One region of the Clostridium felsineum DSM 794 genome, then DNA from elsewhere that is predicted to be linked to it. Evidence: predicted binding sites of a transcription regulator. Region 1 holds the regulator's gene; the other holds the start of a gene.
The links. Region 1 encodes LexA, which represses DNA repair genes until DNA is damaged. Its sites were predicted from a motif close to CNAACANNTGTTNG; they were not measured.

Region 1 (6,197 bases):
TCCCTTTCTTCGTAATATTTTTAGATATATTTCCTGAGTTTGTAGATGTAAATGTGCATCCAACAAAATCAGAAGTAAAGTTTCAAAATGAAAGAGACATATTTAAAATTATCTTTGATACAGTACATGAAGGAATTAAAAACAGCTTAAAGGAATCTTTTAAAGTTGAAGAATTAGAAAAAGAAGAAGATAAGCTTTCTGATTTAAAGGAAGAAGTAAAGGTAAATAATTATAAAGAAGAATTAATTCAAAGAGACAATTTTAATAATGAGATACCTAAAGTACAAGTTCAAATACCCATAGATTTAAAAAGTAGCATTAAAAGTAAAAGTATTGATGAGATAGCTATAGAAAATACTAATTTTAAATCTGTAGAAAAAGATATAATAAAAGAAAACTCCCAAGAAAAAGAGAGTTATGATATAATTACTAGTAAGATGCCTAAGTTTCCTGAACTTAGAATAATAGGGCAATTTAATAATACTTATATTTTAGCCGAGAGCTTTGATCAGTTATATATAATAGATCAACATGCAGCTCATGAAAAAATACTATTTGAACGTTATAGAGAAGAAATTAAAACCAAAGGGGTTGTATCACAAATTTTAATTACTCCTTCTGTAGTAGAATTAATTCCTGAAGATTTTCTTTATTACGACGAAAATAAAGAAGTATTTAAAAGTGCTGGATTTATTATTGATTATTTTGGAGATAATACTGTTGCAATAAAAGAGGTTCCGTTATTCTTGGGAAAACCTCTTGTAAAAGATTTGTTTTTGGAAATAATTGATAATTTAAAAAACATGGGAAGTGGTGAGACAGCTGACGTTAAATATAGAAGCATTGCAACAGCTGCTTGCAAATCAGCTGTTAAAGCATATCATGAGCTTACACACGATGAAATGAAAAGTTTAGTAAGAGATTTAAGATTTGCTGAGGATCCATTTAATTGTCCACATGGACGCCCAACTATTATAAAATTAACAGTAAATGATTTTGAAAAGAAATTTAAAAGAATTCAATAGAATTAATTAAGGATGAATTTAGTATGAAAGATATACTTATCATAGCAGGACCTACAGCAGTAGGAAAAACTGATATATCAATAAAATTAGCCAAAAAAATAAATGGGGAAATTATATCTGCGGACTCAATGCAAATATATAAGCATATGGATATAGGTTCTGCTAAAGTCTCAAAAGAGGAAATGAAAGGGGTTAAACATCATCTAATAGATATAGTTGAACCCTCTGAAGATTTCAGTGTTGCAAGCTTTAAAGAAAAAGCTCAAAACGCTATAGATGATATAACAAGTAGAAAAAAATATCCTATAATTGTTGGTGGTACGGGTCTATATATAAATTCTTTAATATGTAATTATGATTTTACTGGAGCATATAAAGACGAAAAATATAGAGAACACCTACAATCTATTGCACAAGATAAGGGTAAGGAATATATTCACGAAAAACTTAAGGATATAGACATAGATTCATATAGAAAATTATATCCAAATGATTTAAAGAGAGTAATAAGGGCACTAGAGGTATATAAAATAACAGGAAAAACTATAAGCGAACTAAATAGTAACGTAGATTTATACGATATACCTTATAACATTCATTATTTTATATTAAATATGAACAGAGAAAAATTATATGAAAGAATAAATTTAAGAGTAGACATTATGATTAAAAATGGTCTTGTTGATGAAGTTATAAAATTAAGGGATATGGGATATAATTCAAATATGCAATCTATGAAGGGAATAGGGTACAAAGAAATACTTTCTTATCTTGAAGGTTATATTTCCTTTGACGAAGCAATAGACCTTATCAAGAAGGGAAGTAGGCACTATGCAAAAAGGCAGCTTACTTGGTTTAGAAAAGATAAGAGGGCTATTTGGATAGACAAAGACCGATATAAAAATGATGATGATATAGTTTTTAAAATTCTATCTTCTATGGAAGAAATTTAAAAGGATTTTAAAGTTTTTTATAGAATATTAATTATGTAAAATAAACGGAGGGTGAGTATCATGAATAACAAGTCAACAAATAATTTGCAGGATATATTTTTAAATAGTGCAAGAAAGAATAAAATACCTGTTGCAATTCATCTTACAAATGGATTTCAAATGAGAGGTAATGTTAAGGGATTTGATAGTTTTACGGTAATACTTGAAAGTGATGGAAAACAAATGATGATATATAAGCATGCAGTATCTACTATAACTCCTTTAAGGCCAATATTGTTTAATCAGCCACAACAGGATGAAGAATAAATTATAGAGAAAGTAGGCAAGTTTTTTGATTGCCTCTTTTTTGAGTGTGTAATTAAAAACTTGTCTTAACCAGGAGGAATACGAAGTTTATGCTAGAATTTACAAAAAAAGCACTTGTGAATAAGTACAAAATTAATGAAAAAGTATTAGATTTATATGAAAAAGCATTAGATGATGTGGAAAAAGAATTTAAATATTATGATGAAATTAGAGAAGGTAATCAACTTAAAGTCTTAGCTGCCTTTCAAGAAGAAAGAATAAGTGAATCACATTTTACTAATTCTAGTGGATACGGTTATAATGATATAGGTAGAGATTCACTTGATAAAGTGTATGCCAATATATTTAACGCTGAAAGCGCATTCGTAAGACCTCATTTTGTTAATGGAACACACGCTATAGGTGCAGCTCTATTTGGAAATTTACGTCCTAATGATACTATGATGTCTATTTGTGGTATGCCTTATGATACTCTTCACGATATAATAGGAATGGATGATAGCAAAAAGGTAGGTTCACTTAGAGAATTTGGTGTTAAATACAAAATGGTGGATTTAAAAGACGGTAAGGTTGATATAACATCCGTTAAAGAAGAACTAAAAAAAGACAGTAGTATAAAGTTAGTTCATATACAACGTTCTACAGGATATGGATGGAGAAAATCTCTAAGAATAAATGAAATAGAAGAAATAATTAAAGAAATAAAGAGCGTTAAAGAAAACGTGATAGTTTTTGTTGATAACTGCTATGGTGAATTTATAGAAGAAAAAGAACCTACAGATGTTGGAGCTGATATAATAGCAGGTTCCTTAATAAAAAATATTGGAGGAGGAATAGCTACAACAGGTGGATACATAGTAGGAAAAGAGAAATATGTAGAGCAAGCTACATTTAGAGTTACAGTTCCAGGAATAGGGGGAGAGTGTGGCTCTACATTTGGAGTTATGAGACAGCTTTATGAAGGACTCTTTATGGCTCCACATGTTGCTATTGAAGCTGTCAAAGGTGCTGTGTTTTGTGCTAGAATAATGGAACTTGCAGGTTTTGAAGTTCTTCCTAAATATAATGATAAGAGAACAGATATAATACAAGCTATTAAGTTTAATGATGAGAAAAAATTAATTGATTTTATAAAGGGAATCCAATATGCATCGCCTATAGATTCTTTTGTACAATGTGAACCATGGGATATGCCCGGATATGAAGATAAAGTTATAATGGCAGCAGGTACTTTTGTACAAGGCGCTTCAATAGAATTATCTGCAGATGCTCCTATAAGAGAACCATATATAGGTTATCTTCAAGGAGGATTAACTTTTGACCATGCAAAGTTAGGTGTGCTTATATCTCTTTCCAAATTAATAAATTAAAAATAAGTGGCTTTCAATGAAAGTCACTTATTTTTAATATCTTCTGTATATACCTACTAATTTACCTATTACTTCACAATTGTCAACTATAATAGGTTCCATAGTATGATTTTCTGGTTGAAGCCTTATTTGATTCTTTTCTTTAAAAAATCTTTTTATGGTTGCATCATTTTCTATTAAAGCTACTACTATATCACCATTTTGAGCATAATTTGTTTTTTCTATAATGGCTAAATCATCTTCATATATACCAGCTTCAATCATACTATTTCCACTAATTTTTAATATAAAAAGCTCATTTGTGTTTTTTACAAAATTTAATGGAATAGTGAGATAATCTTCTATATTTTCAACAGCAAGAATAGGCTGACCCGCTTGAACCTTACCTACTATAGGAATATCAATCATTTCCCTTTTTGATATAGGATCCTTTATAAGCTCTATAGCTCTAGGTTTAGTAGGATCACGTCTTATAAGACCTTTTTTTTCAAGTCTTGAAAGGTGACCATGTACTGTAGAAGTTGAACTCAAACCAACTTTTGCACAGATTTCCCTAACAGAAGGTGGATATCCTTTATCTAGAACTTCTTGCCTTATGAATTCATATATTTCACTTTGAACGTCTCTTGTTTTATCAGCAGCCAATTTACACACCCCGCAAGAATTTTAATATACTAATTATTAAATTAAATTATAGCATAATATATATAACTATGCAAACTTATGTTCTGTTTTTCAACAAACTAAAAATTTTATATTAGTTATTGAAATGAAATAGAATATTTGATACAATATACTGTATTGTATAAAAACTCTAAAGAAGGGTAGTTTTTTATGGATAAGATTTGTATATTAGATGAAAATAAACCATGTACTAATTGTGGTGAATGTGACAAGTGTGATTTGGATCCAAATAAGGTATGCAACAATTGTGGTAAATGTCTTAATCCAGACAATGTAAATACAAGGTCTATACTAATTGACAATGTCATAGATGATGAGACACCAGTTAGTGCTGAGATAGTAGGAGAAAATGATGAAATTTTGCATGATTATGATGATGATTATATAGAAGAAAATGATGAACATGAAGAGCTTGAATTTGAATTTATAGACGATATAGACGGATTGAATGACATCTTAAACAATGAAGACAAAAGAAATAAGTATATAAACGAAACATCACCAGGTATATTTACCTTAAAAAAGGATAAGTTGAATAGATAAAAACTAGAGGAGGGTAATTGTAATTTACCTTCTTCTAGTTTTTATAAGTTTACATAATAGTTATTATGTAATTATTTTATAGTATTAAGCGGATTTGATTTTACTGCTTTCCTTAAATTTTCATCATCTATATGAGTATAAATTTGAGTGGTAGATACACTTTCGTGGCCTAGTATTTGCTGGAGACTTCTAATATCCACATTTCCATACTTATACATTAAAGTAGCAGCAGTATGCCTTAATTTGTGAGGGGTAAGCTTTTCGTAATTTAAATTTGCATTTTTAGCATACTTTTTTACCATGAGTTCTATAGTTCGCTGATTTATTCTACCAAGTTTTCTGCTTATAAAAAGAGCATCTTTGTCATTTTCTTTTATAAGTGCAGCTTTTTTATTTCTTACAGGCAAATAATTTTCTATGGTTTTTATACACATTTCGTTTAAATAAATGGTTCTTTCCTTATTTCCTTTTCCCCGAATAGTTAAAGTATCTCCCTTTATTTTGGAAATATCAATGCTAACTAATTCCGATAGCCTAAGACCGCAATTTAAAAACAAAGTCATTATGCAATAATCTCTTTCTTTAAAAGGTCCATCTATAACATTTAAAAGAGCTTCACTTTCTTCAAGTGTTAAGTATATAGGATTTCTTTTAGGTATACTAGGTGATTCTAATTCCAAAGTAGGGTTTTCTTTTATTAATTTAACTTTTCCCGAAAGGTACTTAAAAAAAGATCTTAGTGCAGCTATTTTTCTTGCTCTGGCATAAGTACCGTTGTTTCTAAATTCCTCAGCAAAACTCAAAAATGCGAATAAATCCTCTAAAGAGATGGACTTCAAAAAATCTCCATCTATATCGCTAATTACAACATCTTCAAAATCCTCATTTTGAGATAGACCACGATATAGTTTTAAAAATCTAAAAAATAGAATCAAGTCTATTTTATAGTTATAAATAGTTTTTTCGGATTTACCTCTAATAGTTCTTAGATAATTTAAAAAGTTGTTTAAAGATACTGGTAAGAGTGGATCGTTTATCTGTTTCAATGAATATTTCATAAAAAACCTCCTTTACTTCGTCAAATTCCTATTTTACGAATAAATATTCTACAAAAGGGGGGCGAAATCCTTCTTTTTATAGTTACTTTTTTAATGTAAAATTTAAAAATACTTTTTGTAAAATCATAATTATGTACATATATAAAAATCTATTTCAAAAAAGCCTTAAAAAAACTCAAATATATGTTTAGAAAACTTTCTCACTCCTACCCATTTTATTGATAATCAAGTGAAAGCTATTATCAACTACCTATGTTT
Region 2 (6,197 bases), 1.8 Mb from region 1:
AAGATTATTTTCTTTAGCTCCAATAACCTCTATAAACTTATCTCCTGATTTTCTTCTTTCATTTGGAACCTCTATTTTTTTTGCTCCTGTTAAATATTGTCCAGTTATAGATTCCTTACAATTTTCTATATCCTCTAGAGTTCCAGCTGCAATTATTTCTCCCCCATGTTCACCTGCACCCGGTCCTATGTCTACAATATAATCTGCTGCTTTGATCGTATCTTCATCGTGCTCAACTACAATTAAAGTATTTCCTATATCTTTTAAGTTTTTCATAGTTGCAATAAGCCTATCATTATCTCTTTGATGCAAACCTATGCTAGGTTCATCTAATATATATAGTACTCCAACTAAACTTGAACCTATTTGTGTAGCAAGCCTTATTCTCTGAGATTCACCACCAGATAGTGTTCTAGCTTCTCTAGTAAGGTTTAAATAATCCAATCCTACATTTATCAAAAATTGAAGTCTACTTTTTATTTCTTTAACTATTTGTGCACTTATAAGCTTATGTTTTTCTGAGAGTTCTAGTGAATCTATAAAGGTAACCTCTTCTCTTATTGGCATAGAACAAAATTCAAATATGTTTTTATCTCCAACTGTAATAGCAAGAACTTCTTTTTTTAATCTTGCACCTTTACATTTTGGGCATGGATTATTACTCATATAGTTTTCTATTTCCGTTTTTATGTAATCAGAATTACTTTCCATATATCTTCTCTTCATCTGGTTTATAACACCTTCATAATGATGATTAAATACCATTTCCTGCGAATCCTTCACATAGTTAACCTTAAGCACATCTGGTGCTCCATATAATAATATATTTAAAGTATCCTTTTCAAATTCTTCAATTGGTTTGTTTATATCTAATTTATATTTCTTAGATAAAGCTTTAAGTACTCCAAATGTCCAAGATTCTTCCTTCAATCTTCCTTCACCCCAAGGAGCTATAGCACCTTCCATTATACTTTTTGATTTGTCTGGAATAACTAAATCCTCATCAATTTCAAGTAATGTACCTATTCCATCACAAACATCACATTTCCCAAAGGGTGCATTAAATGAAAACATACTAGGTGTAATTTCTCCTATACTTATACCGCAATCTGGACATGCAAAATTTTCACTAAATAGCATATCCTCCTTATCTACTACATTAATTACAACTAATCCTTCTGCCAGTTTAAGGGCTGTTTCAATGGATTCTGAAAGCCTGCTTTCAATCCCTTCTTTTATAACTATTCTATCTACTATTGCCTCAATATGATGTTTTTTATTTTTATCAATTTTTATTTCATCTTCATCTATTTCATAAGTTTCTCCATCTATTCTAATTCTAACATACCCACTCTTTTTTATGTTTGCTATTAGCTTTGTATGCTCTCCTTTTCTTCCTCTAACAACTGGTGCAAGAATTTGAACCTTGGTTCTTTCTTCAAGCTGCATAACCTTATCAACCATCTGATCCACAGTTTGCTGAGTAATCTCTTTTCCGCAATTAGGACAATGTGGAACTCCTATTTTAGCATATAAAAGTCTTAAATAATCGTATATTTCAGTTACTGTTCCAACTGTAGATCTTGGATTCCTTCCAGTAGTTTTCTGATCTATGGAAATCGCCGGTGACAAGCCTTCTATGTATTCTACGTTTGGTTTATCCATTTGCCCCAAGAACTGCCTTGCATAAGAAGATAGTGACTCCATATATCTTCTTTGTCCTTCTGCATAAAGTGTATCAAAAGCAAGTGATGATTTACCAGAACCTGAAAGCCCTGTAAAAACAACAAATTCATTTCTTGGTATTGTTAAATCAACGTTTTTTAAATTATGAACCTTGGCCCCTTTAATTACTATTTTCTCTTTCATTATTTCATTACCTCTTTGTTTTCATTTAATTTTTTCTTAAGCTCATTTACTTTATCTCTAAAGTATGCTGCTTTCTCGAATTGAAGTTCTTTTGCTGCTTCTTTCATTTCCTTCTCAAATTCTTTTATTAACTTATCTAAATTTTTACTATCAGCCTTTACAGCTTCATCCATAGTTTTATATTCTGCTTTTCCTTCTGCTACCTCACTTATACCTATAACATCTCTAACTGCTTTCTTTATCGTAGTAGGTGTTATACCATTCTTTTCATTGTAATCCATCTGAATTTTTCTTCTTCTTTTCGTTTCACTTATTGCCTTGCCCATAGCATCCGTTATTTTGTCACCATACATTACTACTCTACTTGCAGCATTTCTTGCAGCTCTTCCTATAGTCTGAATAAGTGATCTTTCTGATCTTAAAAAACCTTCTTTATCAGCATCAAGTATAGAAACTAATGCAACCTCTGGTATATCTAGACCTTCTCTTAAAAGATTTATTCCTACTAAAACATCAAATTCTCCTGTTCTTATATCTTTTATTATTTTCATTCTCTCTAAAGTATCTATATCTGAATGCATATAAGTAGTTTTTATGCCTAAATCTTTAAGATAATCTGTTAAATCCTCTGCCATTTTTTTCGTAAGTGTTGTGACTAAAATCCTGTATCCCTTTTCTATTGTCTTCTTTATTTCAGCATACAAATCATCTATTTGACCTTTTGTAGGTCTCACTTCTATTTCTGGATCAAGTAGTCCTGTCGGTCTTATAACCTGCTCTGCTATATTCTCTGAATGTTCCAGTTCATAATCAGCTGGGGTAGCACTTACAAAAACTACCTGATTTATTTTTTTCTCAAACTCATCAAACTTTAGAGGTCTATTGTCATAAGCACTTGGTAATCTAAAACCGTAATCAACTAAAGAATTTTTCCTTGATCTATCTCCTCCATACATGGCTTTTACTTGTGGAAGCGTAACATGGCTTTCATCTATAAACATAAGAAAATCATCTGGGAAATAATCTATCAATGTCTTAGGAGGCTCTCCCTTTTGCCTTCCGTCCATAATTCTAGAGTAATTTTCTATTCCTGTACAATAACCAACTTCTCTCATCATTTCAATATCAAAATTTGTTCTCTGCTTTAATCTCTGAGCTTCAAGAAGTTTGTCATCAGAATTTAATTCTTTAAGCCTTTCTTCTAATTCAACTTCTATCTGACCTATCGCAGCCTCCATCTTATCACTTGAGGTTGCAAAGTGAGATGCTGGAAAAATAACCGCATGCTTCAATGATGATATTGTATTTCCTGTAAGAACATCGAATTCTTTTATTTTATCTATTTCATCTCCAAAAAACTCTACTCTTATTGCCTTATTCGTAGAACCCGCTGGAAAAATGTCTATGGTATCACCTTTTACTTTAAAGGTACCTCTTACAAAATTTATTTCATTTCTTTCATATTGCATTTCAACTAGCTTCTTTAACACTTCATCCCTGTCCTTATTCATTCCTGTTCTTAAAGATATGGATAACTTTTTATACTCTTCTGGGTTACCTAAGCCGTATATACATGAAACTGAAGCAACAACAATAACGTCCCTTCTTTCAAAAAGAGCAGAAGTAGCTGAATGCCTAAGTTTATCTATTTCATCATTTATAGACGCATCCTTCTCTATATATGTATCTGTCTGTGCTACGTATGCCTCTGGTTGATAATAATCATAATAAGATACAAAATACTCAACTGCACTATCAGGGAAAAAATCTCTAAATTCACCGCATAACTGAGCTGCCAAAGTCTTATTGTGTGCAATAACCAATGTAGGTTTTTGAACTTTTTCTATTATATTTGCCATTGTAAAAGTTTTTCCTGAACCAGTAACTCCTAAAAGAGTTTGCCATTTATCAGCATTATTTATTCCTTTAACTATGCTATTTATAGCCTGTGGCTGATCTCCTGTAGGCTTAAAATCCGAATTTATTTTAAATGTACCCATTGCACCATCTCCATCAAACATTTGTTCGTATCATAATATATAATTTTAATATTAGTTATATCTATTGTCAATTAGAAATATAAATATACACTGTTAACTTAATACATAAATTTATAAAATAAAAAATCACCATAATATTTGTTTATGGTAATCTTTATTAAAATTTTTCCTAATTATTATTCTTAATTACTTTGTTATATAAGAATTTTGTTATTATGTTTTCTATTTTAGAGGTACTATCAGGCTTAAGATTATAAAAATGATTTTCTCCTTCTATAGCATTAAGTTCACAATATATATCACTTGAATTTAATTGTCCTTGAAGTTCTTCACTAGCTGAAAAAGGATTTATAGTATCATCCGTGCCATGAATAATTGTACATGGTGGAGTATTCCTTAGAGCATCTCCCCAAACCAATCTATTTCCTGACATGTCAACAACTCCTGAAACACCACTTCTATCCCAGCCATCCACATAAGTACCGTAAATTAAATTAGTAACCACCTCAGCTCCTGCGGAATAACCCGCAACAATTATATTATTTTTATCCATACCATATTTAAAATAATTAGATTTTACCCATCCTATTGCTGATGCTACATCTGTCATAGCATTTTTCATACTTAAGTTCCATTCCTTATCAACATTTGGATCTAATCTGTAATTGATATTAACTGTCACATATCCTTTTTTAGCGAATTCTTTTGAATATATAGTCTGAAAACTATCTTGATCATCTTTACTTCCTTCGGCTAAATACCCTCCATGAACCCAAATTATTACAGGCCTATTCTTTTCAACATCACCACTAGGCATGTACACATCTAATAATAGTTTCTCTAGCTGTCCTGAATAATTTACTGCATCACTATATTCAATATCTTTATATAATTGAATGTTACGAAATACACTATCAACATATCTTACATCCTCGGCCTTCATTTTAGAATTTGGTAACGCATATACAATATCAAAAGCAATAAATAAGCATATAACAAAACTGATAATAAGGCATAAATTTTTCTTCCTCATACTTTCATCCCCCTTTAATTTTATCAAAGCTCTTATAATTATTTTTACATAAATTACATTTTATTTCAATATGGTGTTTTAATACAATGTTTTTTTATACAAAATGTAATAAACTATTTATTTAAAAATAAAATTAAACAAGGCATTTACAATAAAAAAACTATAAGCTAGGAGGATTCTATGGAACATATAGAAATATTAAAAGCGATTTTTCTTGGAGTTGTTGAGGGCATTACAGAATGGTTACCTATAAGCAGTACAGGTCATATGATACTTGTCAATGAGTTTATAAAATTAAATGTAACTGAAGCCTTCAAACAAGTGTTTTTAGTTGTAATTCAATTAGGTGCTATTTTATCAGTTATAGTTCTTTACTTTAAAAAACTTATTCCCTTTTCTTTTGATAATGGTTTTTCTCTTAGAAGCGATGTTTTATCTATGTGGTTTAAAATAATTCTTTCTTGTATCCCCGCTTCCGTTATTGGTATACCCTTTGATGATAAAATAGACAAACTTTTTTATAATTATCAAACTGTATCTATTATGTTAATTACCTTTGGTATACTATTTATTATGATTGAAAACAGCAATAAGGGTAAATATCCCAGAATAAATTCTATTTCTGAAATTACATATACCACAGCTATTCTTATCGGAATTTTTCAGCTTATAGCTGCCGTATTTCCCGGGACATCTCGCTCTGGTGCTACTATTGTAGGGGCTCTCTTAATTGGAGTATCAAGAACTGTAGCTGCCGAATATACTTTTTTTCTTGCAATTCCCGTTATGTTTGGAGCAAGTTTGTTAAAGCTATTTAAATTTGGCTTAAATTTTACTGGGGCAGAATTATATATACTATTTATTGGAATGTTATCTGCTTTTATAGTTTCAATACTAGCTATAAAGTTTCTTATTGTATATATTAAAAAGCATGATTTCAAAGCCTTTGGTTGGTATAGAATTATATTAGGCTGTGCTGTATTAATATATTTTCTTATATTTTAAAATAAATATATGACTAATGTCACATATAACATATTACTGAACTCACTTAAAAAGTTTATCTCCTCGTTGTATAATTACATCATGAAATACGTTAAGGAGTGATTTAAATGAAAACAAAATTATTTGTAGGAGTTATATTTATATTATTAGGAGCATCAATATTTTGTACACAATTAGGAATTATGAATTTAAAAGATGTATACTCATTTTTATGGCCTTTGATACTTATTGCTGCAGGTGTTCAGCGTTTATATAAAAACAATACCTTTAGAACATCCAGTGCTATAGTA

Region 2: a site for LexA is predicted at 3,884-3,897, ahead of uvrB (excinuclease ABC subunit UvrB). Genes of this name have one in related genera too.

What each region holds. Positions count from the first base shown of each region.
Region 1 covers NZ_CP096980.1:2,440,980-2,447,176, reverse strand. The annotation lists gene mutL (DNA mismatch repair endonuclease MutL) at 1-1,025, shown strand, start outside; gene miaA (tRNA (adenosine(37)-N6)-dimethylallyltransferase MiaA) at 1,049-1,978, shown strand; gene hfq (RNA chaperone Hfq) at 2,039-2,284, shown strand; gene CLFE_RS11525 (methionine gamma-lyase family protein) at 2,374-3,654, shown strand; gene lexA (transcriptional repressor LexA) at 3,688-4,299, opposite strand; gene CLFE_RS11515 (hypothetical protein) at 4,489-4,881, shown strand; gene CLFE_RS11510 (tyrosine recombinase XerC) at 4,953-5,939, opposite strand.
Region 2 covers NZ_CP096980.1:4,280,311-4,286,507, forward strand. The annotation lists gene uvrA (excinuclease ABC subunit UvrA) at 1-1,869, opposite strand, end outside; gene uvrB (excinuclease ABC subunit UvrB) at 1,869-3,869, opposite strand; gene CLFE_RS19935 (alpha/beta hydrolase) at 4,039-4,902, opposite strand; gene CLFE_RS19940 (undecaprenyl-diphosphate phosphatase) at 5,083-5,907, shown strand; gene CLFE_RS19945 (LiaF transmembrane domain-containing protein) at 6,015-6,197, shown strand, end outside.